DNA from 2 places in the Oceanobacillus sp. FSL W7-1304 genome. Region 2 is predicted to be linked to the other one. Evidence: a T-box and tRNA genes for the amino acid it is inferred to sense, from the RefSeq annotation. Region 2 holds a T-box; the other holds one or more tRNA genes.

Region 1 (4,410 bases), 270 kb from region 2:
CTTGATAGCTGCCTCAATATCGGGAACGGATAAACCTATATGTGTAATTGCTGTCATTATAAATCCCTCCTGATAAGCTAATTCCCTTTGTAAGTGGCTGTCACTCCCCGGATTTTGTTAAAATGACGGTTTAAGTAGTAAGGCTCTTAACCTGTTACAGATTAATGGCTAAGAATGCCTCCTTCACATATTAGCGTAAATCCCTCCTTTAATAGGGATTTCGATAAGGCAATCCAAGCATTAAAGCACGTACCTGCATTATGTAAAAGAACATGCATCTCTTCTGCACAGCTAACGATAACGAATACGAGACTAGGCTTATACCTATTGCTTTTTTAAATCCTATCGAGGGAATATGGGGACATTTTACAGGTCGAGGAATCAAGAGAAAATGATTGATGACAAGCTTAAACTCTTGTTGAAGCTCATTACAAATAACTGATCATTATTTATAGTTACTGCGTAAAAAAGGCTCTCAACATAAACGTTGAAAGCCTTGATAGCCTAAGTGATAGATACCAATGTGCGGGGTCGTAGATTATATCAAAACACTGATTTAAAAAGCTTTTGTCAAAGCCCCGAGAGATATAATCAGGGACTTTCTATTAAAAATTCAATCTATTAAGTCGATGTCTATCTTGGTTCCGATTCCACAACATCTCCATTTTGAAAAACATCATAGAATCCAACCGTGCCAGTACCTCCGTCATCAATAAAATCCTGACTTTGTGCTCTTAAAGAATAAAACAAGTTGCCGTCTGAGTCCTCATGAAGCTCGCCAGCGCTACTAAATACTAAATCATCATTATCAAGGGCATCCTCTGCATAAGCAATCGCTGTTTCTACTGTAAACAACTCTGCTTGGTATTCGTCAAGTAGTAGTGTCCATGTATCAACACCGACAATCCCGTCCCGGACTAAACCATGCTCTGCTTGTAATTCACGGACTTGTTGGTCTGTATGTGGACCAAAATTTCCATCGACTTCTGTTTCATGTCCAAAGTGATTTAACATCACTTGTATAAATTCAACTTCAAAACTTTGGCTACCCTGTTTGACAATCGGCTGTTCTTCAGGCGGCCAATTTAATATCGCTTCGTATCCTGGTGGTATTTCTGATTCTGATAGTTGAATCGAATCATTTTCCGAGGCTGCGTCTACAGTTTGAAAGGGAACAACTTGCACTGCTACAAGCATAACTGCAGGTATTACTGCTAACCATTTCTTTTTCAACATAATCTCCTCCTAAAATAATATAGACTTCGGCATTCGCATAGGCAGATACGACAGTCGATCCCTTGTCATATCTTTTGTTATCCTCAGCTGATAGCCCGCACTATTATCCCGATGTATCGACGTCTGTATACAGATGGTGCATGGTGAGGCCAGTTTGGTCACAAGCGATAGGTCTATTTCCCTTTTTCCTTTCGCTCTCGACCACCTCCTTCGCCTTCTTATTCCAAGAGGTAATTAATTGAATATTTTACATATACCCTATTAAAAATGTGTGAAACACTTTATTGTGTACTTATTTTTATTTTTATCAATAATATAATCTATGAAACCTCAAAATGGCCATACATTTGCCAACCGCTATCTCTCCTATCTATCATTCGAATGTTGTTTTTCTTAATAGTAGCTTACCAGGTAGATTATACAAGAACATCTAGTTCATCTCGTTCTATTGCTTGAATCTAACAAAGATTTTTTACTATTAGATTCTAAAATCCACAAAAAAACTCCTAAACCCTTAGATATAAAGGTTTAGGAGCCAAAAGCCTTTTGTAATTTACTTAAATCATAATATCGATACCGGTGGTCGGGGTCGAACCGACACGTCCGTGAAGACACGGGATTTTGAGTCCCGCGCGTCTGCCAATTCCGCCACACCGGCATAGGTATGGAGGCGGTAACCGGATTTGAACCGGTGATAAAGGTTTTGCAGACCTCTGCCTTACCACTTGGCTATACCGCCAAAAATAAAATGGAGCGGAAGACGGGATTCGAACCCGCGACCCCCACCTTGGCAAGGTGATGTTCTACCACTGAACTACTTCCGCATATGGCTGGGCCACTAGGATTCGAACCTAGGGTACACGGGATCAAAACCCGATGCCTTACCGCTTGGCTATGGCCCAATCAATAAATTTGTTAATTATATGAGGGCGATCGATGGGGATCGAACCCACGTGTGCCGGAGCCACAATCCGGTGCGTTAACCACTTCGCCACGACCGCCATATAATTGTAAATGGCAGGGGTAGTAGGAATCGAACCCACATTGACGGTTTTGGAGACCGTAGTTCTACCGTTAAACTATACCCCTATTATTTATTAAAATGGTGGAGGGGGGCAGATTCGAACTGCCGAACCCTGAGGGAGCGGATTTACAGTCCGCCGCGTTTAGCCACTTCGCTACCCCTCCAACTAAATTGAAGTAAATGGTGGCTCGGGACGGAATCGAACCGCCGACACACGGATTTTCAGTCCGTTGCTCTACCGACTGAGCTACCGAGCCATAATTAAAATATTTTAAATGGCGGTCCGGACGGGACTCGAACCCGCGACCTCCTGCGTGACAGGCAGGCATTCTAACCAACTGAACTACCGGACCATTTTTGGTTGCGGGGGCAGGATTTGAACCTACGACCTTTGGGTTATGAGCCCAACGAGCTACCAGACTGCTCCACCCCGCGGTATGAAATAAAGTATTAAGATGAAATATGGTGGAGGATGCAGGGCTCGAACCTGCGACCCCCTGCTTGTAAGGCAGGTGCTCTCCCAGCTGAGCTAATCCTCCATATTGGTGACCCGTACGGGATTCGAACCCGTGTTACCGCCGTGAAAGGGCGGTGTCTTAACCGCTTGACCAACGGGCCTTATTTTATGTAATAGTGGCGGAGAGCGAGGGATTCGAACCCTCGAGGCCGCGTAAACGGCCTACACGATTTCCAATCGTGCTCCTTCGGCCACTCGGACAGCTCTCCGTATGGCTCCACAGGTAGGATTCGAACCTACGACCGATCGGTTAACAGCCGATTGCTCTACCACTGAGCTACTGTGGAATAATCCAAAATGAAATCTATTTGGTTTTTCAAACATAAATTGCTCGTCCTACCAAATGAGATATTTTAGAGTAGCTTCATTCCTGTCATACAGCTCTTGTATGGTAAGGAATTTACTTGCCTGGCGGCGTCCTACTCTTGCAGGGGCAAAGCCCCAACTACCATCGGCGCTGAAGAGCTTAACTTCTGTGTTCGGCATGGGAACAGGTGTGACCTCTTCGCTATTGCTACCAGACAATATAATTATCACCCAAGTGAACCTCAAGAAAATCAGTGACAACCAATATTATAATCGTTTTTGAAAAAAAATCAAGTATAAAGTTGGGTTTTTATAAGGTTTATACCTTAAAAACTAAATAAGAGAAAACAAGACATCAAATAAAGAATTTAGTTAAGTCCTCGATCGATTAGTATCCGTAAGCTCCACGTGTCACCACGCTTCCACACCGAACCTATCAACCTCATCGTCTCTGAGGGATCTTACTCACTCGAAGTGATGGGAAGTCTCATCTTGAGGGGGGCTTCATGCTTAGATGCTTTCAGCACTTATCCTTTCCACACGTAGCTACCCAGCGATGCTCCTGGCGGAACAACTGGTACACCAGCGGTGTGTCCATCCCGGTCCTCTCGTACTAAGGACAGCTCCTCTCAAACTTCCAACGCCCACGACGGATAGGGACCGAACTGTCTCACGACGTTCTGAACCCAGCTCGCGTACCGCTTTAATGGGCGAACAGCCCAACCCTTGGGACCGACTACAGCCCCAGGATGCGATGAGCCGACATCGAGGTGCCAAACCTCCCCGTCGATGTGAACTCTTGGGGGAGATAAGCCTGTTATCCCCGGGGTAGCTTTTATCCGTTGAGCGATGGCCCTTCCATGCGGAACCACCGGATCACTAAGCCCGACTTTCGTCCCTGCTCGACTTGTAGGTCTCGCAGTCAAGCTCCCTTGTGCCTTTACACTCTACGAATGATTTCCAACCATTCTGAGGGAACCTTTGGGCGCCTCCGTTACCTTTTGGGAGGCGACCGCCCCAGTCAAACTGCCCGCCTGACACTGTCTCCGAACCGGATCACGGTCCTGGGTTAGAATGTCCATACAGCCAGGGTGGTATCCCACGGATGCCTCCACCGAAGCTAGCGCTCCGGTTTCCAAGGCTCCCACCTATCCTGTACAAGCTGCACAGACATTCAATATCAGGCTACAGTAAAGCTCCACGGGGTCTTTCCGTCCTGTCGCGGGTAATGCGCATCTTCACGCATAGTATAATTTCACCGGGTCTCTCGTTGAGACAGTGCCCAAGTCGTTGCACCTTTCGTGCGGGTCGGAACTTACCCGACAAG
Region 2 (4,410 bases):
ATTATGAGACTCCAGACCCAGATTGTGATTTGGATTATGTCCCGAATGAAGCGAGACAACAGAATGTAGATGTTGTTGTAAGTAATTCACTTGGATTTGGTGGACATAATGTTGCGCTTGTATTTAAAAAGTATAAATAATTAACTATGAAAAGCTAAGAAGCTGGTAGCATGGAACATTGCTAACCGGCTTTTTTGATGTTTTAAAAAGTTCATCTAACTGAGTGCAGATTTAAGGGGGGATCCTGATGTTCAAAAGAATTGGCTGTGATTCAAGAATAAATGCTGATGTTCACAAATGCTGCGCCAGTAAGTAAATTCTGGGTTCAAATAGATACCTAACTTGGCAGGAGTTAAATTTTTTTGCTCGTTAATAACGTTAGATGAAATGACATGTTTTGAGTTAGCTAGCATAAAATGTACTAATAAAAACGGACAAGCTTAGGTGGGATATCATGGGATATATTTTTATCTTTCTCATTGGATTTGGACTAGCTGTTACTGGTGGCGTTACCATTATTGCATATATGAATTTTCTTCCAGCTGGTTTATCATGGTCGGATTACTTTATTTTTATTAGTAGCAGGATTGAATGCTATTTTCTATTAATTGGACTTGCTATCATGGCATTTGTGCTTTATCGTTATCCAAATTAATTTTAATGGAACTTCTCGAATATTTTTCACCGTGATGGTCATAATGTATTCTAAATCGGAATATGAAAAGTGAGGGTTGTTCTATGTTATATTTGCACGATGTATGGGTGAATTGGTTTGAAGGAGAAGAGAATGGCTACAGTGTCTGCCATTTCCATGAGTGGCGTAAGGAGGACGCAATTGAGCTGTTGGACCAAGTGCCGTTGTTATACATAACAGAAACACTATATAACTACATTGAAAATGATATGCATGATCTACCGAAAGCTTTGCTTGATTCGATCTACAAAAGAGCATATACACGCAAGGGACAAAAAAGATCGGTTGTGGAGTATGCATGTATCGTTACAGACGGTAATGATATACTTGCTTTTGATACGATTGGCTATTCGATACCTATTCGTAAAAGTAGGTTAATACCGCGACAAGAACAGCTAGTATTTGATATGATTGCCAATACGAAAGCACAATCTTTTAAATTCGTTGAAAGTGATTACCAAAAAGAATACCATATGCTTTCCATGTCGCCTGAGCTGATCTTTGGACTGACAAGAAAAGAAAGACAACTCAAACAATTGCTCATGATTGGCTTGGATCAGTTGAAGACAACAAATAACCGCGAAGAATTGCGGTACTGGCTAACTGAATGGGATCCCAAGCAATATCCTGCGATTCGCTATATGGATGAGGATACGGTTTGGGAAACGTTGTATAATGGTGTGAAAGAGGGCTGGAGCCCAACCCATGAAGAACTTTGCATGAAATTGATTCGCGGACAGCCTTTTTTAGAGAAAATGTGGGAAGCTGAGATTGGGCCAGAACATGATACATCCAATCAAAAATAGATTTCAGTATATGCCATCGAACGAGCTAAAAGCAATGCGCTAAGCAGAAAAATCTGCCTAGCGCATTTTAAATGATTATTTTTTAACCCTTCCAAGTCCCATAGCTTTCTTTGCTTTGGCAACCGTTTTATTTGCTGTAAATGATGCCTTCTCTGCACCTTGATCTAAAATCTCATCAAGCTTTTTGGAATCAATTAATGCTGCATATCGATCCTGAATTGGTTTCAAAACACTAATTACGGCATCTGCAACGCCTTGTTTGAAATCCCCATAGCCTTTGCCTTCATATTTTGCTTCAAGTGCTTCAATGGATTCACCTGTGCAACTTGAATAGATCGTAAGTAAGTTAGAAACGCCAGGCTTGTTTTCTTTATCGAATTTCACAATACCTTCCGAATCCGTTACAGCGCTCTTAATCTTCTTCTCGATTTTCTTTGGTTCGTCAAGCATGGAAATGTAGCCTTTTTCATTTGTATCGGATTTACTCATTTTCTTCGTAGGATCCTGTAGGGACATAATCCGCGCTCCGACCTTCGGAATACGAATTTCTGGAATTGTAAAAATCTCATTAAAGCGATTATTGAAACGTTGTGCTAAATTTCGTGTTAATTCTAGATGCTGCTTTTGATCATCTCCAACAGGTACAACGTTCGTATTATAAAGGAGAATATCTGCTGCCATTAGTGACGGATACGTTAGTAGTGCAGAAGAAACTGCATCTTTCCCTTCTGATTTATCTTTATACTGAGTCATACGCTCTAGTTCACCAACATAGCTGATAGACTGCAACATCCATCCTAGCTGTGTATGGGCAGGAACCTCGGATTGAATGAACAAGGTTGCTTTTTCAGGATCAATACCTGATGCAAGATATAAAGCTGCAAGCGAACGAATATTTTGTCTTAATTTTAATCGCTCCTGAGGTACGGTAATTGCGTGTTCGTCTACAATGCAGAAGAAACACTCGTAATCATTTTGTAATTCAACAAACTGCTGGATTGCTCCAAGATAATTTCCAAGAGTTAATGTACCACTTGGCTGAATTCCAGAAAAAATTTTTTCCATGTCTTATCACTCCATCTTATCATTTTAAAGCATTAAAAAAGCATTAAAAAAAGCCCATTCTCCCTATAGAAAAGGGACGAATGAACCGCGGTGCCACCCTAATTATCTTAACTTTGTAAGATCACTTTAATTGTTATCAGCTCTAAAGTCCAATTCCAATTTACCTTGATGCTTGTTTCCACCAACCACAAGCTCTCTCAAATTCAGAGGATAAATTGTACTATATCTTTATCAACGCTAAATATATTAATTTTTAACTATTATATATATCCTTTTATTGAAATGCAAGGGGAAAGTTTATTAGGCGGGCTTTTAGTTCTTGATGAGTAACCGAACGTTACAAAAAGCCAATTGTTCGGTCACTCATAGAGCGGATGAAAGCCCGAACGCCGCAAAAACTTAATGTATCGGTCACTCATAGAGCGGATGAAAGCCCGAACGCCGCAAAAAGCCAAAGTTTCGGTCACTCATAGAGCGGGTGAAAGCCCGAACGCCGCAAAAAGCCAAAGTTTCGGTCACTCATAGAGCGGATGAAAACCCGAACGCCGCAAAAAGCCAAAGTTTCGGTCACTCATAGAGCGGATGAAAGCCCGAACGCCGCAAAAAGCCAATGCTTCGGTCACTCATGGAATGCATGAAAGCCCGAACGTCGCAAAAAGCCAAAGTATCGGTCACTCATAGAGCGGATGAAAGCCCGAACGTCGCAAAAAGCCAATGTATCGGTCACTCATAGAGCGGATGAAAGCCCGAACGCCGCAAAAAGCCAAAGTATCGGTCACTCATAGAGCGGATGAAAGCCCGAACGCCGCAAAAAGCCAAAGTTTCGGTCACTCATAGAGCGGGTGAAAGCCCCGAATGCCACAAAAACCATTCTTTGGTAACTTATCAATAAAATAAAAAAGTTATAGGCAAGAATTAAAAAACCCCTCACCAAGACAGATGAAAGGCTGGATTTATGCTCCTAACGATTTATTTTATTTGTAGTATGTCCATTGATGTGACCCTACAGCAGTTAAGTTGCTTGATAGAATTCTTCTTATTGATTTTTTTGAATTCACTACTTGGCACCAATCGTGAATATTATTGGTAGTAATCTTTTCATTTGGGAATAGAATCTCAAATTCTTTAACGATTCTTAATACCGAACTGGTTAGAGATTCCTTATATCCGCATTCTTGGCAAACGCATTCTCTTTGTTTGACTGAAACAGAAAACGAATGGCATTTAAAACAAATAATTCCTTTTCGCAATTGACCATATTCATAAGATGGCAACTGATTATAAGGAGACTCAGATAGATGTAATGATAGTAATCGATCTGCAAGTTTTCGATGTTTCTCCATTAATTTAGAAGGCATTTCATTTATACTTCTCATGTGTTGTTTTATTTGGGTTGGGAAAATAAAGGGTTTATCTAGAGGTGCTTGGTACAAGGTGAAGCTGGGGTTTATAAAGACTACTGAGGCATCGATTTGCGGGATAAACCCAGTAGGAAGAAGTAACTGTCGTAGTAAGGGTTCACTTCTGCTCAGTTGGTGTAGGGGATTAATAACTTCTAATCTGGGTTTTTTGAATAACTTGTCAGTTTGGTAGTAATAATCGCCTGCATAGTTTTTCACTTCATAAAGGTAGGTTTTATCTCCTGTAATAATTAGGCAATCAATTTGGAAGGAGGTATTATTTACTTCTAGTAACAAATCGTTTAAGATTAAGCATTCACACTGTAGTTTTTCTGTGAAATTGTCGAATAGAATTTCTCCTTCATAACCCCTGTGTAAATTTAAATAGTGTTGTTTTTCCTTGTTTGTTAATTTCTTTCGTTTGTTTAAAAACTCGAGAATTCGT

Evidence for each region. A T-box is a leader RNA that pairs with one kind of tRNA and senses whether it is charged. The one in region 2 lies ahead of trpS (tryptophan--tRNA ligase), so its partner is inferred to be a tRNA-Trp.
Region 1: it encodes a tRNA-Trp, which carries the amino acid that the T-box ahead of trpS (tryptophan--tRNA ligase) is inferred to sense. The anticodon was not compared.

The regions. Positions count from the first base shown of each region.
Region 1 covers NZ_CP150211.1:1,555,792-1,560,201, forward strand. Annotated here, with positions in the region: gene NYE61_RS07765 (VOC family protein) at 1-57, opposite strand, end outside; gene NYE61_RS07770 (peptidoglycan-binding domain-containing protein) at 634-1,236, opposite strand; tRNA gene NYE61_RS07775 (tRNA-Leu) at 1,811-1,894, opposite strand; tRNA gene NYE61_RS07780 (tRNA-Cys) at 1,902-1,975, opposite strand; tRNA gene NYE61_RS07785 (tRNA-Gly) at 1,986-2,060, opposite strand; tRNA gene NYE61_RS07790 (tRNA-Gln) at 2,064-2,138, opposite strand; tRNA gene NYE61_RS07795 (tRNA-His) at 2,165-2,237, opposite strand; tRNA gene NYE61_RS07800 (tRNA-Trp) at 2,252-2,325, opposite strand; tRNA gene NYE61_RS07805 (tRNA-Tyr) at 2,340-2,424, opposite strand; tRNA gene NYE61_RS07810 (tRNA-Phe) at 2,442-2,517, opposite strand; tRNA gene NYE61_RS07815 (tRNA-Asp) at 2,537-2,613, opposite strand; tRNA gene NYE61_RS07820 (tRNA-Met) at 2,619-2,695, opposite strand; tRNA gene NYE61_RS07825 (tRNA-Val) at 2,724-2,799, opposite strand; tRNA gene NYE61_RS07830 (tRNA-Glu) at 2,804-2,878, opposite strand; tRNA gene NYE61_RS07835 (tRNA-Ser) at 2,895-2,986, opposite strand; tRNA gene NYE61_RS07840 (tRNA-Asn) at 2,990-3,064, opposite strand; rRNA gene rrf (5S ribosomal RNA) at 3,184-3,299, opposite strand; rRNA gene NYE61_RS07850 (23S ribosomal RNA) at 3,452-4,410, opposite strand, start outside.
Region 2 covers NZ_CP150211.1:1,283,591-1,288,000, reverse strand. Annotated here, with positions in the region: gene fabF (beta-ketoacyl-ACP synthase II) at 1-140, shown strand, start outside; gene NYE61_RS06440 (hypothetical protein) at 455-655, shown strand; gene NYE61_RS06435 (YjbA family protein) at 739-1,500, shown strand; gene trpS (tryptophan--tRNA ligase) at 1,576-2,565, opposite strand; T-box leader at 2,635-2,809, opposite strand; gene NYE61_RS06425 (nuclease-related domain-containing protein) at 3,540-4,410, opposite strand, start outside.